DNA from 3 places in the Bacillus sp. PK6-16 genome. Region 1 is predicted to be linked to each of the others. Evidence: riboswitches for the same ligand, from Rfam matches in the RefSeq annotation. Region 1 holds a riboswitch; each other region holds the start of a gene.
What was found. A riboswitch is a leader RNA that binds a small molecule or an ion and turns the genes downstream of it on or off. The one in region 1 is predicted to bind cyclic di-GMP.

Region 2: another riboswitch for cyclic di-GMP. It lies ahead of M1D66_RS03585 (WxL domain-containing protein); the one in region 1 lies ahead of M1D66_RS21735 (SpaA isopeptide-forming pilin-related protein).
Region 3: another riboswitch for cyclic di-GMP. It lies ahead of M1D66_RS25100 (methyl-accepting chemotaxis protein); the one in region 1 lies ahead of M1D66_RS21735 (SpaA isopeptide-forming pilin-related protein).

Annotation. Positions count from the first base shown of each region.
Region 1 is NZ_CP096511.1:4,241,854-4,245,058, forward strand. It holds gene M1D66_RS21735 (SpaA isopeptide-forming pilin-related protein) at 1-1,444, opposite strand, end outside; cyclic di-GMP riboswitch class I at 1,504-1,596, opposite strand; gene M1D66_RS21740 (TetR/AcrR family transcriptional regulator) at 1,769-2,305, opposite strand; gene M1D66_RS21745 (CPCC family cysteine-rich protein) at 2,644-2,910, opposite strand; gene M1D66_RS21750 (hypothetical protein) at 2,907-3,205, opposite strand, start outside.
Region 2 is NZ_CP096511.1:703,279-706,483, forward strand. It holds gene M1D66_RS03580 (ATP-binding protein) at 1-937, shown strand, start outside; cyclic di-GMP riboswitch class I at 1,182-1,270, shown strand; cyclic di-GMP riboswitch class I at 1,343-1,431, shown strand; gene M1D66_RS03585 (WxL domain-containing protein) at 1,584-3,205, shown strand, end outside.
Region 3 is NZ_CP096511.1:4,886,200-4,889,404, reverse strand. It holds gene thiE (thiamine phosphate synthase) at 1-53, shown strand, start outside; gene M1D66_RS25105 (anaerobic C4-dicarboxylate transporter family protein) at 169-1,482, opposite strand; cyclic di-GMP riboswitch class I at 1,765-1,849, shown strand; gene M1D66_RS25100 (methyl-accepting chemotaxis protein) at 1,984-3,205, shown strand, end outside.

The sequences.
Region 1 (3,205 bases):
TACCATCTTTTGGAGCTTCAGGCGGCGTAATAGTTACTTCTTTTGATGTTAATGTTTTATCATCAAAATGTAATTCCGCTTTATTAGGAATCTTCTTATCTACGTAAGAAGATAAGTCTGCATCATTTTTAATTTTCGCCTTGATACTAAGATTAATTATCTGGTCTTCATATGACTTATAGTCAAAATTCTCACCAAACGTAAATGTTACTTCACTTCTTTGCTTATCTATCTTTAACGTCCCTTTAGAAGTAATATCTTGGCCATTTTGATCATATACTTTTGCCTCTAATACTTCTAAAACATCTTCTAAATCATCACGAATTACCATTGATGTGTATTTAGGAGGATCGTTCGGTATATGTGTACCAACTTGGTATTGAATCACTTGATCCATTTGTGTTAGCTGCTCATTCTCTACAAGCTTGCCATTCTCATCAACTATATTTTTTTCAATACTAGGTGGATTATCGTCACCTGAACCGGTTCCCCCTCCACCACTTACGAATACTTGTCCTACTTTTTCTTCAGTTTTAATATTTTTACCTTCTAATTTCACAGTATTTTTATGAGGCTTTGCAGAAGGATTAGTAATCTTTGTTTTATATCTTAAAATATAACCTTTTGAACTGTCTGGAAACTCAATTGTAAATCCAGCCTTTGTTGTATTAATTTTAATGTTAGATAAATCTGCTGGCTTAATATTTGTTGGTGCATAACCATCTTCAAATACAGCCTCTTCTAATACTACGCTGTCTGTAATTAACTCATGCCCAGGTCCTAATGTATCTGTTAATTTAAGATCTTGCATTTCTGTTCCAGTTGCATTTACATATACAAGCCAATCAGCAATCGAAGGATCTTCTTGATTATAAGAACCCCATTTCAATAGATTATCTGTATTGGGCTGTGGCTTCGGTCTCTCTGTCGTATTACTTACATTTACTTCTTTATTGACGATTTGACCATCAACGTTAAATTCTAATGGAATTTCTTTAACACCATCATATGCTTCTAGACCAAAGTAGAATTCTACGAATAAAGAACCTTTAATGTTATTCTTTCCTTCTACGTAATCACCCATAGTACACGTTAATAGACCCTTTTTCATCTCACATGTACCAACTGTTTTTCCTTCAGCATCTTTTAAAGGAAAACTCATATTCATAAGGTCTTTTCGAAACTCTTTTGGCATATCAATTGTGAATTGATCTCCACTTTTTATTTTTTCTTTAGCTGACCACTTCACTTCTACTTTCATACCATCTGAGGCTTGATACGGTTCAGATGTCGTGCCATCAGTACGGGAAATATTAATTTCGTCCACTGGACTTTTCATCACAGCAGCTTGAATAACTGGAGCCCACACATTCAGCACTGAAAATAATACTAGAAAAACTAATGAAACCATTGAAATATGTCTTTTAGTACTTTTCATTTGCATAGTTCCCTCCTATTTTTTATATTTATATAACAAAAAAAGACCGTCCGGTTGCATCAAAAATGTGCAACCAGACGATCTTAGTAACCAATATGTATTACCGTAGACTCTAAGCTTTGCGGCCTATCCTTTCGAATAGTGTGCTAAAAATATCTTTTATTCTTTTTTTGTTTCATTTTCCTCTTAAACCAAATATTACTATACCGTCTGGACGGTTATAATTCAATACTCTATAAAATTGTTCTATTTTTCTAATAAAAAAAATAATTCACCACTACATTAAAGAAGCAACGGTGAATTATTTTCACATTATATAGTTCGTATATTCTATTTATATGAATTTCTAATAAGAGCTTGAATCACTTTTTCTCTTAACTCGGGGCTTAGTCTTCCAACCCCTAAATATTCCGAATACCATAATCCATCTGCTGCTAATCTAATAATTGTTGCACAAACTGCATCTATCTCATCGTTTTCTATATTCTTTTGCAGTTGCTGAAATGATTGTTGTAATGGCTCAAGTAATTCAGGTTTTAACATGAATGCTGCCATCATACTACTAGATAACTCTTCTGTTCTTCTCTCATTATTTAATCTTTCCTCTACAAAAGAGCGAACCCATCTCCCTTTCTTCTCTGCGTCTTCCGCTACTTTATTGTAAATGGCTCCCTCATAATCCTCTACCCCTCTGACTATCATACCTTCTATTAAAGCTTCTTTATTTGAAAAGTGATACAATAATCCACCTTTACTTACACCCGCCTCTTTTGCCACTGCTTCTAAGGTTAATTTAGCAACCCCTTTACATTGCACAATTTGAGAAGCGGCCGCCAAAATCTTTTGCCGCGTTATGCTTATACTCATTCCTTTTTAAAACCCCATTTCTACTAAATTTATATAAATACGAATCTTATTTTTAATATTGTTGATTACTACTAAGTATTTTCTTTATACAACAAAAGCTTCATTACCTTTGAATTTTTAGTTACTTATTCTATTAAAAATTTCCATATCATTCAATATGATAACATTAAACACACAAAGCTGACTATACATCTATACTTTTGTATTTATTGAAAATATATCCATTAATAAAATTTACCAATTTAGTCCTTCTTATTACCTTATAAGACGGCAGTAATTCTTTCAGCACTAAATAAAAAATGTTATTACTCCCATTGAATTGAGTAATAACATTTCACTTAACAAATTCGCTGCCAACTAGCATCCTTCACATCTTCACTAGTCGGTTTTCTAACTAATCCAATAAAACATTCCTCGCAAGCACCAAATGCAATAAAATTTTTCTGTGCTTGTCTTAACGAGACTTCATTTGCACCACCTTCAAAGTCAGGATTGTTAAACTGTACCTCATCATCTTCCCAGTAACATATATTACAAATTTCATATGTACCTGGTGGTTCTTCTTCTATTGTTCTATACCCGCAGCACGGACATGTATATTTCATTCTGTTACTCCATTATTCATTTCTTTTTTCTCCCATATATTCCGGCCCATAAAGAATGTCACAGCACAAATCATAGTTATCCCCATGAAAAATGTATTAGAATCTTCATATGTAGTTGGAATGCCTACCGTTACGAAAACAATACTAAAAGCTAAAAGTAGATATAATAATAAAGATATAATATAGCTGAGTTTAAATCGTAAAATGATACCTCTAAACAATAGCTCACCAAGTAGACAGCCACCTAAAATAATAGGTACTCCGAAATACAATGTAAGGACTCCCATTTGCGCAG
Region 2 (3,205 bases), 1.8 Mb from region 1:
CCATAACATTATGATTTATTATGGTAGCGATGCAGAATTTGACGGTGGAAATATAGTAGAAGGATTTTTTATTTTGTTTGCACCAATCTTTGTGAATAAAAGATATTTCTGGTTAGTTCCAGCGATACTTATCGGAAAGTATGCTCTTACAGGAATCATTATTCAATCTTCTCTCGTTTTAATCCCAATGGCATTATATAGCGTATTTACTATCATATGTTGGATTATATTTTTAAGGGTTCAGTCTTACGTTCGTACGCTTGAGATGATGGACAAAGAAATAAAACAGACAGAAAAACTAGCAGCTGTTGGAAAGATGGCAACGGTTATTGGTTATAAGATTAGAAGACCTTTAGCAAACTTAAAAAAACTTGTGAATAAACAAGCAGACAAGCATCCAGAGGATAAAATTTATAGTGATATTATGAAACAAGAAGTAGATCGGATTCATATAATTGCTACAGAACTTAGTGGATTTGAGAAATCTAAATCACTAGAATCAGAAACTCATAACATACAAGAAATTATCTCTTATGTTATTCGAGTTATGGAAAAGCCAGCTTTAAAACAAGGAGTCTACATACAAGGTATTTACAGTAAAGACTTACCATCAATTATATGTGATGAAAAACGATTAAAACAGGTCTTTTTTAATTTAATCAAAAATGCAATTGAAGCAATGTCAGTTGGCGGAACAATTACGATTAAAGTTACTGTAAAAGATGGAATCATCGTTCAAGTGAAAGATGAGGGATGCGGCATTCCGAAAGATAAAATTCCAAAGTTAAATGAAGCCTTTTATACAACGAAAGAAACAGGAACTGGTCTAGGTTTAGTAGTTACAGAAAAAATTATTAAAGACCACAACGGTAAAATGAGTTTTGAAAGTGAAGTTGGGGTTGGAACGACAGTTGAGGTTATGTTACCACTGCATTAACTACAAAAACATCACTTATTTGGAAGTGATGTTTTTTATTTTATCTCGCTATTTGTGTATAGTAAAAATCTCATTTTATCGATAAAGAATGTATGATGTGTTTCTAACATCAAAATGTTTTTTGAAAGTTTTCAATATGGATTTCCTAGAGAAAATTTAGATTATAAAAATTAATAGTTTTTTTCTAAAAAAACTATTTTCTTTTTTGGGTTTTAATGGTATATTCAAAACACGATAAATAAATACCTATATTTGGCACACTATTCGAAAGGATAGGTCGCAAAGCTAAGAGTCTAAAGTAATGAAAATTACTATGATAGTCTGGTTGCAGTTTGGATTTTCACACATAGTTGTATGTATGAAAATCGAAGAGGCAACCGGATTTTTTTATTGTCTCAAAAAGAAAAAATAAATGGGCATACTATTCGAAAGGATAGGTCGCAAAGCTAAGAGTCTAAGGTAATGAAAATTACTATGATAGTCTGGTTGCAGTTTGGATTTTCACACATGTTGTGATGTATGAAAATCCAAAAGGCAACCAGGCTTTTTATTTTCTAGGAATATACACTATGATTGTAAATTTAGCTAGAAAATAAATTCAATGTTCGAAATATTCGGTATGCAGGAAGCAAGGGAGGGAAGTACATTGCAAAAACAAATAGGGAAATTTGGGCGTATACTTCTCGCTGGAGGAATATTATTTACACAAGTTGGTGTGCTAGACTACTCTGCAACGAAAGTTTATGCGGTTACAAACGACGAGCAAGGACGTTTTATCGTTCATATGGATAAACAAGAAATAAAAGTTGATGAAGATGTAGTATTAAAGATCACAAATACAAATAAACAAGATGCTAATATCGAGCTGAAATTATCTAATGAGCAGCTGTTTAATGAAGCAGAAACGAAAAAAATGAATGAAAACAATAAAGCGATTCAAAACATTTCAGTAACAGAAGATCACATTGTAAAAATTGAAAAGAATGAACAAAGTAATTCTATCGGTGACGTATATGTAGTCATTCAAATGAAAAAAGCTGGAGAGTACAAATTTGAACCGATAGTGAAGTTTGAAGGGAATGAAAAGAAAATTGAATCTCCTTCTCTGCATGTTGGAGAGAAAAAAGAGGCTTTACATGTAGCTATTTCTGATGAAAATCCAAAGGTTTCAGAGGAAGTTGCGAAAAAAGAAATCAGTGAAAAAGTGAAAGTATTGGAAGAAAATAAAAAACAAGAAATAAATGCTACTAATGCTGAAATTCCAAAAGAAACGAAGACTTTAGCGAAAGAAAAGGTTAATGAAGAACTCGTATCAAAGGAAAATGAATTAAAAGAGAGCAATAAGGTCAACGAAAATAATCAGGAATTACCTGCTATTCAAGCTGAGAAGATATTAAAGAGCCAATCTCTACTAGCTGCTAGTCCTGTTACAAGTATTCTTAAATATCCAAATGTAAAGGTAATAAATAATAGAACAGGTGAAGGGCCTTCTATCTCGGGTAAATATGCTTTTAGATTTGTTTGGAGCCCACAAGTAACATATGAGGTAAAGGGTAGTAGCGATGACAGAACTGGTCAAAGTCAATATACATTTAGAAATTCAAATAGAGAACAGTACGTATTAGTAAAAAAAGCTGGTGAATATCAAGGGAAATGGATTGATGTCCGTATTAATATTCACTCTATGACAGCTTCGTCTGTAGATGTTAAAACACCAATAACTAAAGGTGATGCAAAAAACTTTTTACAATTATATGGGAACGGAAGGTCAGGACAAACTTATAATGCTTCCTTTGAATTTTATGAGCACGGAACAAGTAAAAAAGTACCATTAACGGCAATGTGGAATTTTAAAAGGATAAATAGTTATAAAAATGTTACGTTGCGTAATGATGGTAGTCATTTAACGAATTTATACGTGTATGATACGAGTTCAATTAGGTATCAAGATAAAGGGAATAATAAAATAGAGTTTTCTGGAACAGCAGGCCCAGTAGCTACTCCAGAAGCAGATATGACAATTACATTTGATAATTTAACAGAATTACCGCTAGAAGTTAGATTAAATGCTTCAGGTGTTAATGTAGCATACGACCAATTAGCGATCACACAAATTGAAATTCCAGCTCCAAGTGTAATAGGAGATATTGTGGAAGATAATTCCCGTCAACTTTCTTATAAGGTATATCAAAATATGCCTGCTCAATCGAAAGATATTCACTATGCGAAATCTTTTGTATTAGAAAGTGAAGTGAATAAGGATTTTAC
Region 3 (3,205 bases), 640 kb from region 1:
CTGCGTATGAAAGTACGAGAAAATTAGCTGAAGAAGTAAAGAGAAGTTTGTAGGGAAGGACGTGTAGTATTTTAAGTGCTACATGGAGAAATAGACTGCCCAAAAATTTAAACAAACATTTGATTAAAAAAGCACAAACCTTTTTAAATAAAGGTTTGTGCTTTTTCTTTAAAACATAATTGAAATTAAGAGCATTCCAATTCCGATAGAAGTAAATGTTGCAATTAGGCCAGGAATCATAAAACTATGATTTAATACGTATTTACCGATACTTGTTGTACCAGTACGATCAAAGTTAATGGCAGCAACGATTGTTCCATAGTTTGGAATGAAGAAATATCCATTTACTGCAGGGAACATCGCAATCAGTAGCGCTGGTGGAATGCCAAGAGATAGTCCAAGTGGCATTAAGGCACGAACAGTTGCTGCTTGGCTGTACAGTAAAATAGATAGAATGAATAGTGCGATGGCAAATAGCCAAGGTGCACTTGTTACTAAATGCTGAATGGATCCTTGAATCATATTTAAGTTTCCATTAAAGAAAGTATCTCCCATCCAAGCGATACCAAAAATAGCAACAACTGCTGTTGCCCCTGCTTTAAAGACGTTACCAGACACAATGCTTTCTACATTGGGTTTACAGAAAATAATAATAAGAGCCGCGATAGTTAACATAACCATCTCAATTGTGTTCGGCATGGAAAGACGAGCTAACTTCCCATCAACTATCCATCCTGGACGAAGTGCTTCAAATGAACCAAGAAGTACAACAAGGAAGGTTCCTACTAGGAAAAGGATAACTGATAATTTTGCGCCCTTTACACCTACAAATTCTTTTTTCTCTTCAAGCTTAGGAATCATTCCTTCTTTTAATCGTTTTAAGTATTCAGGGTCTTCATTTAATTCTTTTCCCATCTTACTAGCAACGAATGCAGCTATCATACAAGCGATGAAAGTAGAAGGTATACTTACTTTTAAAATATCTAATAAGGTGATTTTATAGTCAGCTAACATTGCTAAAAGAGCAACTGTGGCAGCTGAAATTGGACTAGCTGTAATTGCTTGTTGAGAAGCGATTACGGCAATCGACATTGGGCGTTCCGGTCTAATCCCTGATTCACGAGAGACTTCTGCAATAACAGGAAGTACAGAATAGGCAACGTGACCAGTACCTGCACATAGTGTGAATAAATAAGTAACAATTGGAGCAAAAAAAGTAATACGCTTTGGATTTTTTCGTAATGTCTTTTCAGCTAGATGAACAAGATAGTCCATTCCTCCAGCAGCTTGCAAAGCACCAGCAGCTGTAATTACTGCCAAAATCATAAGCATTACATCGATAGGAGGCGCGGTTGGTTGTAGGTGGAAGACAAAAACGAGTATTGCCATACCAACTCCACCCATTACTCCTAAACCAACTCCGCCTAGGCGTGCACCAATAAAAATACAGAGTAACAAGGTAAGAAATTGTAGCCAAAACATGATAAACTACCTCCGAAATTCATTAGTTAAGATATATTCGAATAGTTTAATTTGAATGAAAATTAAATAAATACCCGAAGAAATCCTTGTTATTTATACATTTTTTATTATATAACACAAAAAAAGTAACATTCACGTACTTTTTGAAATTATTTTGAAAAAGCAATGCATTAAAAATTTGTATTTATATCTCTAAATAAGTAGACATTTTGATTTATATGTTGTAATCTTTGAAAGAGAATAAATTAATTCTCATAGAACTCCCATATCGTTCAACTCGTTCAGCGAGAAAGGCAAACTGATGGAAACATGAGGACGCAAAACTACAGGAGCTAAGGTCGAAAGGCTACGCTAGCCAGTTACCGGACGGATAGGGTTGGTCTTGGCCAATGCTTTTACATTGGCTTTTTTTTATTCTCGAACATATTGAGAAACATTTTCAAACAAAATATCCATATATTTTGTTTTTTTGTTTGTATTGATTAAGGAAGGTGGATATTAATGAAAAAATATTGGCATAAGTTATCGTTCCTTCAAAAGAACGTCTTATTAACCGTATTAGTTATTTTGACACTTGTTGGAAGTATGGGTGCATTAAGTTTCAATATGTTTCAAAATAGTATGATGTCTTTATTTGAAAGGCAGTCTATTGAAACAGGAGAAATAGTATTGAAAAAACTGGATGTAGAATTAGTTAGAGACATGGCGAAAGATCCTACAGCCGAAAAAGTGAAAAAAGAAAAGTTAACAGAGAAATTAGATGAAGTGTCAAAAGAATTGAAAAGCGTTGGACAAACGTATGTTACAGGAGCAAAGCCGAATGAAAAGCGAGAATTACAACTCGTTGGTTTGACTACAGAGTTAACAAATGCGTTTCCTATAAAGCCGGGAGATTATTATGAACAACCCGCTCATTGGATGAAGGCATACGATAAAGTGATTGATACGAAAAAGGCTCAAATGACAGAAGTATATGAAGATGAAATAGGTTCGTGGGTGACAATATTAGAACCAATTACAGATGGAGAAAACAATATTGTTGCAATTGTTGCGGCTGACTTAGATGCTTCCATTGTTCCTATTACAAAAGAGAAGTTTATGATACAGGGCTTACTCTTTATCATTATTTCATTAGCAATTGCGACTATTACTCAATTCTTTATTGTGCGTCACTCGTTAGCTCCATTAAAAGATTTACGAGAAGGGTTACGTAAAATTGGTGAAGGTGACTTAAGTATTAAATTAAAAGAAAGACCAGATGATATTGGAATTATTAATGTTTATTTCAATAACACGATTGAAAAATTTAAAGGGATTATAGATAAAGTAAGGCAAACTGCTGAGCAAGTTTCTTCTTCTTCACAAGAATTGTCGGCGAGTACAGAGGAAAACAGCATGGCAGTTCAAGAGATTGCAAGTTCTATTGAAGGTTTAAGAGTAGGGGCACAGTCTCAAAAAACTTCAGTACAACAATGTTTAGGAATTGTACATGGAATGGAAGATAAGGTAGAAGAAATAACTGGGGCTGCAAAACAAGTTGCGGTTGCTTCTGAAGGTATGGAACAACATTCAATTGAAGGTAATGAAGTGATTGGACAAATTATTAATCAAATGAGTTTAATCCAAAATGCAGTACAAGATTTATCTTCCATCATTTATTCGTTAGAAACAAGGTCAAAAGAAATTAGTGATATCGTAACTGTAATTACAGGTATTTCAAATC